3 regions of the Idiomarina sp. 29L genome follow, and region 3 is predicted to be linked to each of the others. Evidence: predicted binding sites of a transcription regulator. Region 3 holds the regulator's gene; each other region holds the start of a gene.
What was found. Region 3 encodes MetJ, which represses methionine synthesis genes. Its sites were predicted from a motif close to TAGACGTCTAGACGTCTA; they were not measured.
Positions count from the first base shown of each region.

Region 1: a site for MetJ is predicted at 2,845-2,862, ahead of msrA (peptide-methionine (S)-S-oxide reductase MsrA). Genes of this name have one in related genera too.
Region 2: a site for MetJ is predicted at 3,886-3,903, ahead of metK (methionine adenosyltransferase). Genes of this name have one in related genera too.

Region 1 is NZ_SDJS01000003.1:151,073-157,417, reverse strand. Features, by position in the region: gene trmJ (tRNA (cytosine(32)/uridine(32)-2'-O)-methyltransferase TrmJ) at 1-529, shown strand, start outside; gene iscR (Fe-S cluster assembly transcriptional regulator IscR) at 590-1,066, shown strand; gene EST55_RS08110 (IscS subfamily cysteine desulfurase) at 1,090-2,244, shown strand; gene msrA (peptide-methionine (S)-S-oxide reductase MsrA) at 2,266-2,811, opposite strand; gene ndk (nucleoside-diphosphate kinase) at 2,986-3,417, shown strand; gene EST55_RS08095 (bifunctional tRNA (adenosine(37)-C2)-methyltransferase TrmG/ribosomal RNA large subunit methyltransferase RlmN) at 3,430-4,566, shown strand; gene EST55_RS08090 (tetratricopeptide repeat protein) at 4,600-5,055, shown strand; gene EST55_RS08085 (RodZ domain-containing protein) at 5,076-6,161, shown strand; gene ispG (flavodoxin-dependent (E)-4-hydroxy-3-methylbut-2-enyl-diphosphate synthase) at 6,210-6,345, shown strand, end outside.
Region 2 is NZ_SDJS01000003.1:288,920-295,264, reverse strand. Features, by position in the region: gene EST55_RS08810 (hypothetical protein) at 1-785, opposite strand, end outside; gene EST55_RS08805 (hypothetical protein) at 806-1,096, opposite strand; gene ruvX (Holliday junction resolvase RuvX) at 1,134-1,568, opposite strand; gene EST55_RS08795 (YqgE/AlgH family protein) at 1,565-2,122, opposite strand; gene gshB (glutathione synthase) at 2,184-3,128, opposite strand; gene EST55_RS08785 (16S rRNA (uracil(1498)-N(3))-methyltransferase) at 3,139-3,870, opposite strand; gene metK (methionine adenosyltransferase) at 3,986-5,131, shown strand; gene tkt (transketolase) at 5,222-6,345, shown strand, end outside.
Region 3 is NZ_SDJS01000005.1:93,413-99,757, forward strand. Features, by position in the region: gene EST55_RS11135 (PBP1A family penicillin-binding protein) at 1-1,141, shown strand, start outside; gene EST55_RS11140 (bifunctional aspartate kinase/homoserine dehydrogenase II) at 1,167-3,608, opposite strand; gene metJ (met regulon transcriptional regulator MetJ) at 3,795-4,118, shown strand; gene EST55_RS11150 (malic enzyme-like NAD(P)-binding protein) at 4,115-5,359, opposite strand; gene rpmE (50S ribosomal protein L31) at 5,602-5,814, opposite strand; gene priA (primosomal protein N') at 5,982-6,345, shown strand, end outside.

The sequences.
Region 1 (6,345 bases), on a different contig from region 3:
CTTGCACGATGCAATTTCAGATTGTGGACTGGTGGTCGCGACAAGTGCTCGCAACCGTACTCTGGATTGGCCTTTACTCGGTCCTCGTGAGTCAGCTGCAAAAGTGTTGCAAGAGTCTAGTCAGCATAAGGTTGCGCTGGTTTTTGGTCGTGAGAGTAGTGGATTAACGAACGAAGAGCTTCAGCAAAGTCACTTTCACCTGCATATTCCGACCAACCCGGAATATGGTTCACTGAACTTAGCAATGGCCGTTCAGTCAGTCTGTTACGAAGTGCGCATGCAATGGCTTGAGGCGGAGGAGAAAGTCGAAGCCGAGATTCCTGAGTACCCGCGAGTGGATGATTTAGAGCGTTTTTATGACCATTTAGAAGCCACACTGACAAATACGGGCTTTATTAATCCGAAGCATCCGGGGCAGGTGATGACGAAATTGCGACGTCTTTATAATCGGGCGCGTCCGGAAGAGAGCGAGATCAATATTTTGCGAGGAATGCTCGCGTCTGTGGATAAATCGGTCGACAATACTTGACTAAAATAGTCGGGAATGTAGAATTTCAACTTACGAATAACACTTCCCGAGGAAATTGCTATGCGTCTGACATCAAAAGGCCGATACGCGGTAACCGCAATGCTTGATGTGGCTTTGTTTTCAGCAAAAGGTCCCATCCCATTGGCGGACATCTCAGAGCGTCAGGGCATTTCCTTGTCCTATTTAGAGCAGTTGTTTGCTCGTTTGCGCAAGCATGGATTAGTCGACAGTGTGCGGGGACCTGGTGGTGGTTACCGACTAGGACGTGAGCCCGCTGATATTTCGGTAGGCTCAGTGATTCATGCCGTCGATGAGTCAATTGATGCAACGCGGTGCCAGGGTAAAGCCAACTGCCAAGGTGGCGAGCGCTGTTTGACGCACTCATTGTGGGAAGGTTTGAGCGATCGAATTTCTGACTTTTTGGATGGCATTACGCTAGCCGAGTTGATGAAGAACTCTGATGTGGGTGATGTTATGCAACGCCAGCACTTACGCCATGCATCGGACGAAGACATAAAAGTTAACTGCCAACTGTAACGGCACTTTTCAGGAGGACTTTCGTGCCTAAACAACCCATCTACATGGATTATGCCGCAACCACACCAGTAGCGCCTGAAGCGGCAGAAAAAATGGCAACCTGCTTAACCATGGACGGGGTATTTGGAAACCCAGCGTCACGTTCTCATAAATACGGTTGGCAAGCTGAAGAGTTAGTTGATATTGCAAGGCACCAAGTTGCCGACTTAATTAATGCCGATGCCCGCGAAATTGTTTTCACCTCGGGTGCGACCGAGTCAGACAATCTCGCGTTAAAAGGTGTTGCGCACTACCACGCCGATAAAGGCAAGCACATTATTACTGTCAAAACCGAGCACAAAGCCGTGCTTGACCCCTGTGCTCAGCTTGAAAAGGAAGGCTTTGAAGTCACTTACTTAGACGTCAACAGTGACGGCCTTATTGACTTGGATGAGCTTCGTTCAGCTCTGCGTGAAGACACCATTTTGGCCAGTGTTATGTGGGTCAACAATGAAATTGGTGTTATTCAGGATATAGACACTATTGGCACTATCTGCCGTGAGAATGGCACCTTGTTTCATGTTGACGCAGCACAGGCCGCCGGTAAATTACCGATAGACGTGGCAAATGTACCTATCGATTTAATGTCGATTTCTGCCCACAAAATGTATGGTCCGAAAGGTATTGGTGCTTTATACGTGCGTCGTCAACCGCGTGTTCGCATTGCGGCTCAAATGCACGGCGGCGGTCATGAGCGCGGAATGCGCTCAGGAACACTGGCAACACACCAAATTGTTGGTATGGGTGTGGCGGCAGAGTTAGCTGCAGAAAAACTCAGTACCGACATTGAGCGCTTTGAAACTATGCGTCAGCATTTTCTGTCGCCGTTACTGGCTGAAGAGGGCATTCAGCTTAATGGCAGCGACACTCAGCGTGTGCCTCATATTGTGAATGTGCAATTCGCTAATGTTGAAGGTGAGCTTTTGCTCATGTCGCTTAAAGACTTGGCGGTGTCCTCTGGCTCGGCGTGTACCTCTGCCAGTGTAGAACCTTCCTATGTGCTAAGAGCCATTGGTGTCAACGATGAGTTGGCGCATGCTTCACTGAGGTTTAGTTTTGGTCGAGGCACAATCTCAGCCGATATTGAGCATGCGGTTGAGCATATTTTGAAGACCTATAAAACTCTGGCGCAACGCTAGTAAAAGCGCTGCGCCAAGCACTTAGTCTTTTAATAACCCTGAAAACGTTTTACGGAATTTTGCCAGTTTCGGTGAAATCACCGCCTGACAATAGGGGTTTTCCGGGTTTCTCGCATAGTAGTTCTCGTGGTAGTCCTCAGCCGGGTAAAAGGTCTCCAGCTCAGTCACTTCGGTGACTATTGGGTCAGCAAAGGCGCCGTCGTTTTCTAATTCCTTAATAATGCTTTCAGCTTCCTGCTTTTGCGCATCGTTATGGTAAAAAATAGAGGTACGGTATTGAGTACCAACATCGTTGCCTTGGCGATTCACCTGCGTCGGATCATGCAGCGTAAAAAAGATTTCTAAGATTTGGCGGTAAGAGATTTGCTCAGGATCATAGGTGAGTTGTGCAACTTCAGCATGACCTGTGTCGCCCGTACAAACTTGCTCATAGGTTGGGGTTTCGACGTGACCGCCCGTGTACCCCGACTTGACCGACTCGATGCCTTTGACTTGTAAGAATGCCGACTCCACACACCAAAAGCACCCACCGCCAAGTGTTGCTTGCTCTGTTTTGTTCGTTGCCATGATTTACTCCTCATATGTCTACTTAAGTTTAAATAGACGTCTATATGGCTAATTTGTTTTGCCATGCTAAATCAGAATGAACGAAAAAACAATCATTCTGGATTCGATCTCGAGCGTATTCTCACGTATAATCCGCGCGACTAATTTTTCCTATCTTTATTGGAGTGAATACACATGGCTTTAGAGCGCACTTTATCAATCATCAAGCCTGATGCGGTTGCTAAAAACCTTATCGGCGCTATCTACAACCGTTTTGAGTCTGCTGGTCTGCGCATTGTTGCATCAAAAATGATGCACTTAAGCAAAGAACAAGCAGAAGGCTTCTACGCTGAACACAAAGAGCGTCCTTTCTTTGGTGCATTGGTTGAGTTCATGACCTCAGGCCCTATCGTTGTTCAAGTACTTGAAGGCGAAAATGCGGTACTGAAAAACCGTGAAATCATGGGTGCAACGAACCCAGCAGAAGCACTGGCAGGAACTCTGCGTGCCGACTATGCTGAAACTATCGACGAAAATGCGGTACACGGTTCAGACGCAACTGAAACAGCTGCGCGCGAAATCGCTTACTTCTTCAGCGACGAAGAAATCTGCCCACGTACACGCTAAGAACGGAGCTTTATGACCAACGCAATTGATAAAAAAGTGAATTTACTCGACCTGAATCGCGAAGGAATGAGAGAGTTCTTCCGCGAGATGGGAGAGAAGCCATTTCGTGCCGATCAGGTTATGAAATGGTTGTATCATTTTTGTGTCGATGACTTCGACGAGATGTCGAATCTCAACAAGAAATTGCGTGAAAAGCTCAAGCAAGTTGCGGAAATACGCGCACCGGAAATTCGCGAACAACAACAGTCGTCAGACGGAACCATCAAGTTTGCAATGACGTTGTTTGACGGCCAGGACGTGGAAACGGTCTGGATTCCGGAGCGCGATCGCGCAACTCTATGTGTGTCCTCGCAGGTCGGCTGTGCGCTTGAGTGCACTTTCTGTTCAACAGGCGCGCAAGGCTTTAACCGTAACCTGACGGTTGCAGAAATTATTGGCCAGGTATGGAGAGTGAACCAGCTATTAGGCGCGTACGGTAAAACCGGCATTAAACCGGTGACCAACGTTGTTATGATGGGCATGGGTGAGCCTCTGTTAAACTTGAACAATGTCGTTCCGGCAATGGAGTTAATGCTGGATGACTTTGGTTTTGGTCTGTCAAAACGTCGCGTAACGTTAAGTACTTCGGGCGTGGTTCCTGCGCTTGAGAAACTGCGCGAACGCATAGACGTGATGTTGGCTATTTCGTTGCACGCTCCAAATGACGAATTGCGTAATGAAATAGTACCCATCAATAAGAAATACGATATTGAAGAATTTCTGGCGTCCAGCCGCCGTTATGTTGAACAGTCCAAAGCTCAGCATAAAGTCACGGTTGAATACGTCATGTTAGATCATGTGAATGACTCGACTGATCAAGCACATGAGCTGGCAAAAACACTAAAAGATACCCCGAGTAAAATAAACTTAATTCCATTTAATCCGTTCCCTGGGTCAGACTACGGGCGTTCAAGCAACTCGCGTATTGACCGCTTTGCTAAAGTCCTGATGGAATACGGTTTTACTGTTATGGTTCGTAAAACCCGCGGGGATGATATCGACGCAGCCTGCGGTCAGCTGGTTGGTGATGTTATTGACCGAACCAAGCGTATTCTTAAGCGCCAACAAATGCAGCGTGGTGGTGAAGGGATTGCTGTAAAGACTTCGTAAAACCAATGAATCGCAACCACAAGGAGTGTGATAATGCGAGCCGCTTTGCTATTGATAGCACTGGCGTTAATGGGTTGTACCGCCAGTTCCAATGACCCATTGCCTGTAAGTAAAGACGTACGGTTACAGCTTGGCGTTGCTTACCTTACTCAAGGTAAGTTGGCGTTGGCTAAACCGCATTTGCAAGCAGCGCTGGAAGATAGTCCTCACTCTTTAAATGCTGTAATCGCTATGGCGCAATGGCATTTGGCAGCAAATGAGACAGATTCTGCTTTGTCACTTTACCAACAGGCATTATCATGGCAACCTATGAGCGGTGCATTGTATAACAACTATGCGGTTGCATTGTGTATGGCTGGAAAATGGGACGATGCGCTCAGGTATTTCGATAAAGTTTCACTTGATGCCCAGTATCCCTATCATGCAAAGAGCCAGCAAAACAGAGCTCAGTGTGAGAAGAACAAAGGTCATTACGCAAGTCAGCCTTAACAGGGAACACCCTAACAATCATGACTGCTGAAAACGAACCAAATAAAGAGAACAATCCAGCGGACTCTGACGCGGCGCAAGAATCACAACAACAGCCAGTTCAGGGACCCGGTGATATTCTGCGACAAGCGCGTGAAGCTAAAGGGTTAAGTCAGCGAGAAGTTGCTGATGAGCTGCGTTTGCGAAAACAAATCATAGAATTACTAGAAGCGGACGATTACGAAACGTTTTCGACCCCGACCTTTATTAAAGGTTATTTGCGTGCTTATGCAAAGCTATTAGATGTTGACGAAAAAATGCTTTTTGAAGCCTATAAAGCAAAAGGCTACCAAGAAGTTCAAAGTACGCAAATGCAAAGCTTTTCGCGACGTAAGAAGCACCAGGAAAGTGACAATCGTCTAATGCTCATTACGTACGCGGTTATTATTATCGTGGTGGGTTTGGTGATTTGGTGGTGGCAGGATTCAGGCATGAGTTCTGAAGAACCTGCTCAGTCATCCGCGATTGATAGTCAGGTTGAAGAGACTGGTGATGTTGGTTCTATAGAAATCAGTTCAGAACCGCGACAACCGGATATTGAACCGAATACTGAAGAAGCGGTACTGGAATCAGAGGTGTCATCGTCTGACACTAATATATCGACAAATGAGTTGAGCTCTCAAAATAATACAGAGGCAGCGCCGGAGTCTTCAGAGCCAGAAGTTGAAGCTCAAACTGAGACAAACACAGACGCTGCGGACACTCGGACAGAACAGCCTGCTGAAGAAGATACGAATGTTGACCCGCAAACTGAATCGGCTGTGGTCGACGAGGAAGAGGCGTCGACAGCTCAAGATGAACCAGTGGTAGAAGAAGCCGTTGCGAGCCGCTTAATCTTCGAGTTTAACCAAGAGTGCTGGGTTAAAGTGGACGATGCAGAAGGCGAAACACAAGCTGTCGGTGTGAAGGCCGCGGGGTATACTATGGCGGTTCCGGGCGAACCTCCGTTCTCAATAACTATGTGTAAGCCGGAAGCTGCAACCATTACCTTTGATGGTGAAGACGTTGATATGAGTCAGTTCCGCCGTGAACGAGTTGCACGCTTTACTGTGCCAATGTCTGAGTAAAGACAAGTACATTAAAACCTAAATAGTCGTAGAGGTTAAGTAAGTAATATGATGCACGAAAGTCCAATTAAGCGCCGTCCGTCACGCCGTATATATGTAGGTAATGTGCCTATTGGTGATGGTGCGCCGATTGCCGTGCAATCTATGACCAATACGGAAACAACAGATGTTAATGCGACGGTTG
Region 2 (6,345 bases), on a different contig from region 3:
GGCAGGTAAATAATGGCCATCTGAGCGTTGTTAATGATGTTGCGCATAATGGCTGTCATTAACGTGACTTTGCTGTCGCAGTCGCCCTGATTGTAGTAAATCAGTTGGTTCGGTGGCACGAAACCATCGCCTCGGCTATCAAGTTTGCTGCTTAAGTCATTATATGGAATATGCTGTAAAAAGCTGGTTACATAGTTGATGTAGTTGCGTTGGGTGTTGTTACCCAACTGCTCGCCAATCGCATTGATGAGCGGCTTAATAACGGACGCCATTTCACTGGCTATAGCGGCGTGATCAGGAATGATTCCCTGTTGTCCGGGCGGTAGGGAGATAGTTTCGTAAAAATTGGAGTCCAGATAATCGACCCAACGTTCATTGTAATATTCGCGCAGCCGCTGCTTGTATTGCTCAAGCTGAGCTTGTTGCTCCCGACTTCTGGCTCTACTGGTTATCAGCTCAACACTTTGCTGGCGGGGTGTTAATTTGGCTTGAATGCCACGCCATTGTTGCTGACGAATGTATCGGTTGAGCTGTCGGCTTAATTCGCGCTGGCTTCGTTCAAGATTAAATCCTCGATAACGCTTTAATGGTGCCAGAAAGTCTTTCTTATTGGCGGAGAACTCGATGGTGTTTTGATTGCCGTCGAAGTCGTCCCAGTGATACGAAAAGTGAAGCTGATTATCTTGTTCATTGAGTTGAAAAAAAGACTGGGCAAAGCTGCCAATGGGGAATAGCAGCAGAAATACAAAAGAAAGCCAGACAAACGCATCATTATGACGTGTCACGCTGGCTTTCCTATTAACCCTTAAAACTTCATTTCCGTAATGGGGCTTTCTTCGAATTTAAGGTCGATTTGGTACTCGACACCGCCCGCACGGACAAAAAAGTAGGTTTTTTCTTTCTTAAAGACTTCTAATAAAGAGACCAGCCGGAGTCCAGGGCGACGCTCTGGCGGCAAATCAGTAAACTCAACACCGCTGCGTGATACGAGAATGTTGTCGTATTTCGCGCCGGTGATTAAGAGAAGTTTTTTATTTTCGTCTTTTAAGAGAATTGTATTGCCCGTAACTGAATACGGTTCTTCGTTACCAAACAAGGTCAGCTCCTGTCACATCAACTGATTACTGAGCACACTATAACGAATTATCGCTTGTTGGCAAATAACTGCTCAAGAAATCCTCGACAATTAATAGCGCGGCTTGACTATCGACAAGTCCTTTATCGAGTTTCTTAAACCCTCCTGCGTTGAATAATTCTTCGCGCGCGGCGGTAGAAGTGAGTCGCTCGTCCTGAAAGGCGACCGGCAAACCAAAACGCCCGTGCAATCGATTGCCAAACTTTTTCGCGCGCTGGGTGAGTGGCTGCTCTGTTCCGTCCATATTTAATGGCAGGCCGACAACCAATTGCTCGGGTTGCCACTCTTTAAATAGCTGCTCAATAGTGTCCCAATTGGGAATGCCGTCTTTTGCCTTTAATGCGCTAAGCGGTGAGGCCGTGCCGGTAATGCGTTGGCCGACGGCGACACCAATGCTTTTGGTGCCAAAGTCAAAGCCGATAACCGTACTCATGCGTGGCCTACATCAGGTGCCAGCTTCCAAACATCAAAGCCGAGTTGCTCTGTGGCCTTTTGCCAACGCTCGCTAACAGGCGTATTGAACAGGAGTTCCGGGTCGGCCGGTATGGCTAACCAGGAGTTGTCTTCCATTTCTTCTTCCAGCTGACCCGCTTCCCAGCCAGCGTACCCCAAGGTCAGTAAAAAATGCTGTGGCGCGGCCGATGAGCCTAATGCCTCTAAAATATCGCGCGAGGTCGTGACCATAATATCGTCGCTCATTTTCATGCTGGCGCGCCAGTTGTCTTGTGGCGGGTGAATGACGAAACCACGCTCACGACCGACAGGGCCGCCTTGATAAACCTGACCTTGCAGATACTCGTTATTCTCCGGGTAAACAATTTCCAGCTTATCCAGCAGCGAGGTCACACTAAGTTCGGCAGGTTGATTAATGACAAGCCCCATAGCGCCATCTTCGTTGTGCTCACAAATGTAAGTCACGGTTCGCTTAAATGCTGGATCATTCAGCATAGGGGTTGCTATCAAAAAATGGTTTTGTAAGCTGTTCATCCGATTCACCGACTCCTTAACGATAATCTCTACTTCCGATATGGGGCCATCACGTCGAAATTCAATTCAATTTTGACTCGACTGCCTCAAAAACAAGTTCGGCAATATTAATGTCGTAAGCGTTTTCAATTTCCCGCATGCAGGTTGGGCTGGTCACGTTTATTTCTGTTATACGATCGCCAATGACATCCAGACCAACCAGAATCAGACCTTTTTTCTTAAGTTCCGGGCCGACTTTGCGTGCTAGTGCCCAGTCGCTGTCAGACAAGGGTTGAGCACGGCCAGTGCCTCCAGCCGCTAGATTACCGCGCGTTTCGCCGGCACTGGGAATGCGGGCTAATGAGTACGGAACTGGCTCACCATCAATAATGAGAATGCGTTTATCACCGTCTTTTATCTCCGGTAAATACTTCTGCGCCATCGCATAACGCCGACCTTTCTCTGTCAGTGTTTCAATAATAACGCCGAGGTTGTTACCGTCAGCCGTTACCTTAAATATCGATGCGCCGCCCATGCCGTCGAGTGGCTTTAAAATGACATCGCCGTGCTTTTTATGAAACGCTTTTATGACGTCAGCGCGAGCACTCACCACCGTGTCAGCAATAGCGTCAGCAAACCACGACGTAAATAGCTTTTCGTTGCAGTCACGGAGGCTTTGTGGTTTGTTCACGACCAAACTGCCGCGATGTTCGGCCAGCTCTAATATGTGCGTGGCATAAAGAAACTCACTGTCAAACGGCGGGTCTTTGCGCATCATAATGACGTCGAAGCTATCCAGTGGCAGATACTCACTGTCTTTCAGGCTGTAAAAGTCGGTTTTCTGGTCGCGTACCGTGACTTCCTGGACAAACGCCATGGGGTTACCATTGTCGATGACTAAGTCGCCCAGTTCCAGATAAAAGCATTGATAACCGCGTGCCTGCGCCTCCAGTAACAAACGAAAGCTCGTATCTTTTTCGGTTTTCACATCGGCGATAGGATCCATCACCATGGCTAACTTCTTCATATAAACTCCTTTAGCGTAAATCGCCAAACTGATACTGCACAGCGGTTAAAGCAGACAGCGCTGCGGTTTCGGTTCTTAGTATTCTTGGGCCTAACTTCATTGGTTTAAAGCCTTGTTTTTCGGCCCCAAGGACTTCCTCGTCGGTGAAACCACCCTCGGGACCAATCAATAGCTGAATGCCTTTATCGGCTTGCGTGTAAGAAGACAGTGGTTGCTCGGCGGTTGGGTCTAGTGTCAGTCGTAGCCCTTCAAAGCTGTTATTGATAAAGTTTTCCAGAGTCTGTGCCGGTTTAACGTCCGGTACGATACTGCGGCCGCACTGCTCACAAGCCGAGCGCACTATTTTCTGCCATTGCTGCTGCTTTTTTTCGAGCCGGTCACCGCTGAGCTTGACGCCGCAGCGCTCGCTAAAGAGCGGCGTAATCTCGCTCACCCCCAGCTCTACCGTTTTTTGCAATACGAAGTCCATACGATCGCCCCGTGAGATGACTTGTCCTAAATGCACTGGAACCGGGGATTCGGTGTCATTATCTTCCACGGCTGTTACCTTAAAAGACGCAGACTTTTTAGCCACCTGGGTAATGGTTGCTGAGTAATTCTTACCGTCCCCATTGAATAAGACAATGCCGTCATTTACGTTTAAACGCAGCACTTTTATCAGGTGTTGAAAACCGTCCGCACTCAGTTCGGTTTCAACGTTTATATCGATGGGATCAGGGTGAAAGATCCGCGGTACTCGCATGCTATTCGCCTTATTCGGACTTTTAGACGTCCAGAAGTAGAAAAAAACAGAGTGATCGGTTACATTATGCAACCAGTATTGAGTGATTTCATCAAAATAAAGGAATAGTGGGCATATGTCACGTCACCTGTTTACCTCAGAGTCAGTGTCCGAAGGGCATCCGGACAAAATTGCCGACCAGATATCTGATGCAGTTTTAGACGCTATTTTAGCGAAAGATCCTAAGGCCCGTGTTGCTTGTGAAACTTATGTAAAAACCGGCATGGTATTAGTTGGCGGAGAAATTTCAACCAAGGCCTGGGTTGACGTAGAAGACCTTGCACGTCAAACCGTCAAAGACATTGGTTATCGCCATTCCGATATGGGTTTTGACGGCGCGTCTTGTGCAGTATTAAACGCTATTGGTAAGCAGAGCGGCGATATCAATCAGGGCGTTGACCGGGACAAACCTGAAGAGCAGGGCGCAGGTGATCAGGGCTTAATGTTTGGCTATGCCTCGAATGAGACGTCGGTACTTATGCCGGCTCCAATTACTTATGCACACCGTGTCATGCAGCGCCAGTCGGAAGTGCGTACTAACGGTACGCTAGATTGGTTACGCCCGGATGCCAAAAGTCAGTTAACGTTTGTTTACGAGAACGGTAAGCCCGTCGCTATTGATACCGTGGTTCTGTCAACTCAGCACAGAGAAGATATTACCCAGGAAACTCTGCGCGAAGCAGTGATGGAAGAGATCATTAAACCTGTATTGCCGGAGCAGTGGGTTTCCAAAGACACACAATTCCATATTAATCCTACCGGTCGTTTTGTGGTTGGTGGCCCGATGGGCGACTGCGGCTTGACGGGTCGTAAGATCATTGTCGATACCTATGGCGGCATGGCACGTCATGGTGGCGGGGCTTTCTCGGGTAAAGACCCGTCAAAAGTTGACCGCAGTGCGGCTTATGCGGCGCGTTATGTTGCTAAGAACTTGGTCGCCGCTGGTTTGGCAGAGCGTTGCGAACTGCAAATTTCTTACGCCATTGGTGTTGCGGAGCCAACCTCTATCAGCATTGATACCTTCGGTACGTCTAAGCACTCAGAAGAGCAACTCATTGCATTAGTGCGTCGTCACTTCGACTTACGCCCTTATGGCTTAATTAAGATGCTCGACCTGGAACGTCCTATTTATAAGCAAACTGCCGCATACGGGCACTTTGGTCGTGATGGTTTACCGTGGGAGCAAACGGATAAAGCGGCTGATTTACAGGCTGATATTTAGTCAGAAATTAACCAATAAATTTGCTTGTACCCCCTGAAATGTGGAGAATACGCGCATCGCAAGTTGCTCTTCATCCTCAGGGGGTTTTTAATGTCAGAACGTCAATATCTCGCCAATGCCATCCGTGCGCTTAGCATGGACGCTGTTCAAAAAGCCAAGTCGGGACACCCCGGCGCGCCAATGGGCATGGCAGATATCGCAGAAGTGTTATGGCGTGACTACCTAAAACATAACCCCGATAACCCTGACTGGGCCGACCGTGACCGCTTTGTGTTGTCCAATGGCCACGGCTCTATGTTGATTTACTCTCTGCTACACCTTACTGGTTATGACCTCAGCATTGACGACTTAAAGCAGTTTCGCCAATTAGATTCAAAAACCCCTGGTCACCCGGAATACGGATACACTCCCGGGGTTGAAACGACAACAGGTCCTTTAGGTCAGGGCGTTGCGAACGCCGTCGGAATGGCTTTGGCAGAAAAAGTGCTGGCGGCACAGTTTAATCGTGACAACCACAACATTATTGATCACCACACTTATGCTTTTTTAGGTGACGGTTGCTTAATGGAAGGCATTTCTCACGAGGTTTGCTCTTTGGCGGGTACGTTGGGTCTTGGCAAGCTGATTGCGTTTTATGACGATAACGGTATTTCGATTGACGGTGAAGTAGAAGGTTGGTTTACCGACAACACGGCCAAGCGTTTTGAGTCTTATGGTTGGCAAGTGATTGAAGCGGTCGATGGTCATGACTCAGAAGCGATTACACAGGCGATAGAAGCCGCGCGCTCAGAGACTAATAAGCCGACATTGATTATCTGTAAAACCGTTATCGGTTTTGGCTCGCCGAATAAACAAGGTTCTGAAAGCTGTCACGGTGCCCCGCTGGGCGATGATGAAATTGCCGCTACGCGCAAGCAGTTGAACTGGTCGCACGATGCATTTGAAATCCCTGCAGACGTTTATCAGCAATGGTCAGCAAAAGACAAAGGCGCTGCGGTGGAGTCATCGTGGAATAAGCGTTGGGTAGCCTATGAACAAGAGCACCCGGAACTTGCAAAAGAGTTACAGCGCCGACTGAATGGCGAACTTCCGGAAGACTTCTCGACAACGGTCTTCAATTACGCACAGAAACGACAGAATGCGCCGGAAGCAATCGCAACCCGTAAAGCATCACTGAATGTGTTAAACGAATTTGGACCGAAACTGCCTGAACT
Region 3 (6,345 bases):
CGATGACGGTGCCGTGGCCGCTGTTGTCGGTGGTTACAGCTTTACTCTGAGTCAATACAACCGGGCCTTGCAGGCTGAGCGTCAGGTGGGTTCGAACATTAAACCACTGATTTATTCAGCCGCTTTTGATAAAGGACTGACGTTAGCGACGCTGGTGAATGATGCCCCCATTAACCAATGGAATCCGGGGTCGGGTATTGCTTGGCGCCCTAAAAACTCTCCGGAAGTTTACGAGGGGCCTATCCGTTTACGAAAAGGCCTGGCGAAGTCGAAAAACGTGGTATCAGTACGTTTGATTCGCGAGGTTGGCGTTGAGCAGGTGGCTGACCATATTGCCAAGTTCGGTTTAAGCAGAGACGCAATTCCTGAAAACGAGTCGTTGTCTCTGGGCTCGATGTCAATGACACCAATGGAAGTGGCGCGAGCTTACGCGGTGTTCGCCAACGGAGGCTTTTTGATCGAGCCTTACTTCATTTCAAAAATTGAAAATTTAGGCGGCGACGTCGTTTATGAAGCGGAGCCTGTAAGAGCGTGTTATGACTGTGAGAACCCGGCACCGCAAATTATCAGTGAGCAAAATGCCTTCTTGGTTGAGCAGGCAATGAACTCTGCCGTTTGGGGTGGTGGTAGCTGGCCAAATGGTACGGGTTGGAACGGCACGTCCTGGCGCATTCAGCGCTCAAAGCCAATCACTCAGGAAGTGGGCCGTAACATTGCCGGTAAAACCGGTACCACCAATGACGTGCGAGACACTTGGTTCTCGGGTTTCACGTCAGGCTTGGTGACGACTACCTGGGTTGGTTTTGATGACGTTTCAAGAAAGCTGGGTCGCACCAGCAAACACCCTGACGTGGACTCGAGCCAACAAGCGATAACCGGTGGTGAAGCGGGTGCAAAAACGGCTCTACCGGGCTGGATACTCTTTATGGAGAAGGCTATTCCTCAATACCCTGCGAGAGAATTCAGTATTCCACCAGGGGTGGTGAATGTTCGTATCGATTTGGAAACGGGCAAACTGTCACGTAAGAATGACTACACCTCGCGGTTCGAGTACTTTATTAAAGGTACGGAACCGACGGAGTATGTGCGGGGCAGTGACAAAAACGAGAATATTTTTGACGATGACGGCGGGCTGTTTTAGCGCCCGCCATCCGTCAATTGAGCTGTTAATGACCGACCGACAATTTGCCAAGCAGCTGGTTAAGGTCGGACTGCACACCGCCAGCGGTAACATGCTTACCGGCTCCGGGTCCGCTGATCACTAGCGGCATTTCTGAATACCAGTCGGTGTAAATCACGAAGATATTCTCGCCCGGAATGAGGTTGGCGAGCATATCGCCTTCCGGAATGTACTCAATGCCGATGCTGGCCGTGACTTTATTATCCTGATTGACCGAAAAACTGGCCAGTAAGCGAGGAACTTTGCCGTCTTTCGCTGCTTCCTCTAACATTTGATTCATTGGCTCATCCATTTCGGTGACGTTGCTCATGAAGTCAGCCGCTGAGATATCACGCAAGTGCTGTGGTACAAGTGACTGAACCTGTATGTCTTGCCAGTCCAGTTTTAAGCCAATTTCACGCGCCAGAATCAGCAGCTTTCGCACGAGATCCTGACAGGAGAGATCTTCGCGTGGGTCTGGCTCTGTATAACCACGAGTTTTCGCCTCTTTGACTAAGTCACTGAAGTTGACGCCTTTGGCGAAATTTTCGAACAGCCACGACATGGTGCCGGAAAATATCCCGGAAATACTGCGAATTTCGTCGCCTGAGTTGCGTAGATCATTAATGGCGTAGTTAAGTGGCAGCCCCGCGCCAACCGTGGTGTTGTAAAGCCACTCGCGTTTGTATTCGTGCTGAATGGTGCGTATTTCACGGTACAGAGCCTCGTCGGCAGAGCCGGCGCGTTTATTCGCACTAATGATGTGCATGCCGTTGGCAAACAAGCTTGGGTAGAGTTGTGCTACCTGTTTGGCGTCGGTCAAATCAATAACGACGAGTTCGTCATACGGCGCATTGGGTAACTCCCGGAGTAACTCGGTTAAGACGTAAGGACGAGCGAGGCGATCAAAATCGCTCGCCCACTCGCCCAGATCGACGCCGTTGTAGTCCAGCCAAAGCTGACGTGAGTTAGCGATACCAATGACTCGTACATCCATGACTTGGTTAATCCGGTCGCGTTGCTGTCTGAAAAGTTCCAACCAAGCGCTGCCTATATTGCCGCGGCCAATGACCAAGACGCCCAAACTGCGGCGATAGTTAAAGAGTTGGCTGTGTAAGCGGTTCAGTAAGCGGCTGTCGAGTGACTGTTCTAAAATAGCCACCGCCGAATCGCCTTTTTCACTTAAGACAAAGCGACGTACTTTCTGCTCCGATAATTGCAGTTTAAACGTCGAGAACTGATCGGTTTCCTGAATGCGATTACCCACAATGGCCAGCATCGAATAGCCGCGAATTTGTGTAATAGCGTCGTTGGCATCAGCGTCGTCCAGCCATTCGCTCAGGTAATCCGCATGGTTTTGGTGAAAGACCAAATATTGGGTGTGATTTTCCGGCTCGACCCAGCTGACCAAAGGCGTTAAATCCAGCTGGTCGAGTTTCTTGACCAGGGCTTTATCCTGCAGTTGAACTTTAAACAGCAACACCTCAGAAAGTGAGGTAAAGACTTTACCGCGAGGTTCGGTATCGTGAAATTGTCCAATACGGGTCTTTTGGTTTTCTACTTTTAAGCTGGAGCGAACAGAAATAACCATGCGGTCACGGTCGACTGGCTGAAAAGTTCGAGGGTGCAGAACCGGGCTGCCCAGACGAGCCAATTCTTCGGCTTCGGCCCAGTCGAGCGTTGGTAGGCTCACAACCCGTTCGACTTTGCGCGGATCGGCTGAGTAAACGCCGGCAACGTCTTTCCAAATCGTGACTTGCTTTACGTCGAGCAAACTGCCGACCAAGGTAGCGGAGTAGTCACTGCCGTTACGACCCAAGGTCAGGCTTTCGCCGTTTAATCCGCGTGCAATAAAGCCAGTGACAATAAAGCGGGTGCCTGAATGCGGCGCAACACGTTTGAGCAAATTCTCTCGCGATGTTTCCACCTGGATTACTGGCTCTGGAGCATCGGCAGCCAGTAAAAAGTCGCGCGCATCAATGTAGTCGGCGCGAGTTCCCTGCTTCTGTAGCAGAGCAGCTAATAAACGAGCAGACCAAAGTTCACCGTACGACAGAAGCTCTGCGTTGTGCGTTATCGTCTCTTCGCCTGCCAGCCATTGACGCCAGCGTTTAAAGTCGGTTTGCGACTGTTTCATCAGCCGCTCAGAGAGGTCGCCACTTAACAGCTCTTTAATAAGCCCCTGCTGAAACTGTTCGAGTTGGTCGAGTAAAATAGAGGCGGTATCACCCGGACTGTCTTTAGCATTAATAATGGCGAGTATGCGGTTGGTGGTATCGCCTGCTGCAGAGACAACGACGAGATCACTGGCGCCGGCGTATTCTGTTACAATACGCGCAACACGACGGTAGCAGAATGCATCGGCTAAACTACTGCCGCCAAATTTATGCACCTGCACGCTGTCAGCCACGTTTTGTTTTTCTGCGTCAGTGATTGGTACGTCTGTCATCCTTTTTCCTTAATAACTCTGCATTTGCGGTGGCTTTAGAAAGCGTTATTTCCCTAAGGCTAAAATATTGTGAGGCAAATGTCAGCAATTTTTAGCCATCTAGACGGATAAAAATTGACGGGGCCGCTCAGTTGGGTACAATTCAATATAACTTATGTGGTTTTGTTATAACGCAGGGCAAAAATAATGAAGTGGAACGGTGAATACATCTACCCATACGCTGAGCACGGCCTTAAGAGCCAACAGGTAAAAAAAGTGACGGTGTCTATTCCGACCCGTGTACTGAAAGTTCTTACGGATGAGCGAACCCGCCGTCAGGTCAACAATTTGCGCCATGCTACCAACAGTGAATTGCTCTGTGAGGCATTTTTACACGCTTTTACGGGGCAACCGCTACCCACCGATGATGACTTGAAAAAGACAAACTCGGAGAAAATACCAAAAGCGGTGCGAGATGAGCTGGAAAAACGTGGTTTGCCCATCCCCACCGACGACGAATTAGACGATTAATCCATCATGTAATTGTCCGGCATGTCGATTTTGGCAACGCCGGACTTCACTGCTGCCTCTGCCACCGCGCGGGCAACACGTTGGCACAAGCGCGGATCAATAGGCTTAGGAATAATGTAATCTCTGCCAAAGCTGAGTGATTTCTCGCCCGCACCTTTTAACACGGATTCTGGCACTTCTTCTTTGGCCAATTGACGAATGGCTTCTACCGCCGCCACTTTCATTTCGTCATTAATTGCCGTTGCGCGGACATCCAGCGCGCCACGGAACATGAACGGGAAGCAAAGCACGTTATTCACCTGGTTTGGATAGTCCGAGCGACCTGTCCCCATGATGAGATCATCCCGCGCCTCTTTCGCCACTTCAGGTTTAATTTCAGGGTCGGGGTTAGAGCAGGCAAATATGACCGGGTTTGGCGCCATGAGCTTTAGTTCTTCCGGGCTTAACAAGTCAGGGCCGGACACGCCAACAAAAATATCGGCACCGTCAATAACGTCTTTTAACGTGCGCTTGTCGGTGTTGTTTGCAAACAGTTGCTTGTACTCGTTCAAGTCGTCGCGGCGGGTGTGAATCACGCCTTTTGAGTCCAGCATATAAATGTGTTCGCGCTGCGCACCGCATTTAATCAACAACTCCATACAAGCGATAGCGGCAGCCCCGGCACCTAAGCAAACAATGCGTGAGTCAGCCAGTTTTTTACCCTGAATTTCCAATGCGTTGAGCATACCAGCAGCAGTTACAATAGCGGTACCGTGTTGGTCGTCATGAAAAACCGGGACGTTGCAGCGTTCAATCAGCGCCTGTTCAATCTCAAAGCACTCGGGTGCTTTAATGTCTTCTAAATTAATACCACCGAAGGTATCGGCAATATTGGCCACGGTATTGATAAAGTCCTGTGTGGTGCGGTGGCTGACTTCGATATCAATGGAGTCCAAACCTGCAAAACGTTTGAACAACAGTGCCTTCCCTTCCATAACCGGCTTCGAGGCGAGCGGACCTAAGTTACCTAAACCAAGAATGGCGGTGCCGTTAGATATAACGGCAACCATATTACCCTTTGCGGTATAACGATAGGCGTTGTCAGGGTCTTGAGCTATCTCGCGAACGGGCTCTGCGACGCCAGGGCTGTAGGCCAATGCTAAGTCTCTACTGGTTTCTGCAGGGGTTGTCAGTTCGACGGAAATTTTTCCGGGGGTTGGGTATTCGTGGTAGTCCAGTGCCTGTTGGCGAAAGTCAGTCATGAGGTACGTTGCCCAATTTGCTTTGCTGAGAATAATGACAGTCTATCGCTTCTCAGTGAAGAAACAAATCATACCTCCCGTTTGTGAGTGGACATTAAACTTTTCGGGTGGTTAAAAGTACACCGGTTAACTTTTCTTTAACAATAGGCTGTTCAGCGGAGCGGGTAATAAAAAAGGCGCTGTTTAGCGCCTTTTCTAATGAATCTACTATAAAGTAGCGTTTTTTACAGGTTTTCTTAGGCTTATTTCTTGCCCAGAGTACCGAAACGCTTCTTAAATTTGTCAACGCGACCGCCAGTGTCCATTACACGTTGCTTACCAGTGTAGAACGGGTGGCACTCTGAACATACGTCAACCAGCAAGTCTTCAGTGCGAGTTGAACGCGTTTCAAATTTATTGCCGCAAGAGCAAGTTACGTTAATTGCTTCGTACTTAGGATGAATACCTTGTTTCATGGGATTACCTCAGTTATGGGCCGCATCGCTATTCGATCCAAAGCCGAACACCATGCGCAAAAAAACATCAATGATTTAAGAGCCGCGCATTTTATGCGATCCGGGGCTTGTGATCAAGCATAATCTATTGCCTTGTATTATCCGTTCGGGCGTTTCAAAATAGGCGTATGACGCAAGCCAGTACCAGCGGTGAACGGCGCTATAAAATCGCGTTGCCGCTACCTCTTCGACAAACGTACGATTATCTGTGCAAAAGCCCCGACCCTTTGCAGCAGGGTATGCGCGTGCGTGTGCCCTTTGGTCAACGCCAACTTGTTGGTTATGTCGTGAATGAAGCCAATGACCCCGCACCTGAGTTTGAGCTGAAGTACGTAAAAGCAGTGCTTGATCAACAACGTATTTTTCCCGATGACGTGTGGCAGCTCGTGAATTGGGCAGCAGACTACTATCATCATTCTCTCGGTGACGCGGCGGCAAATAGCCTACCGGTGCTGTTACGTAAAGGCGATGCGCCGGAATATCTGACAGAAA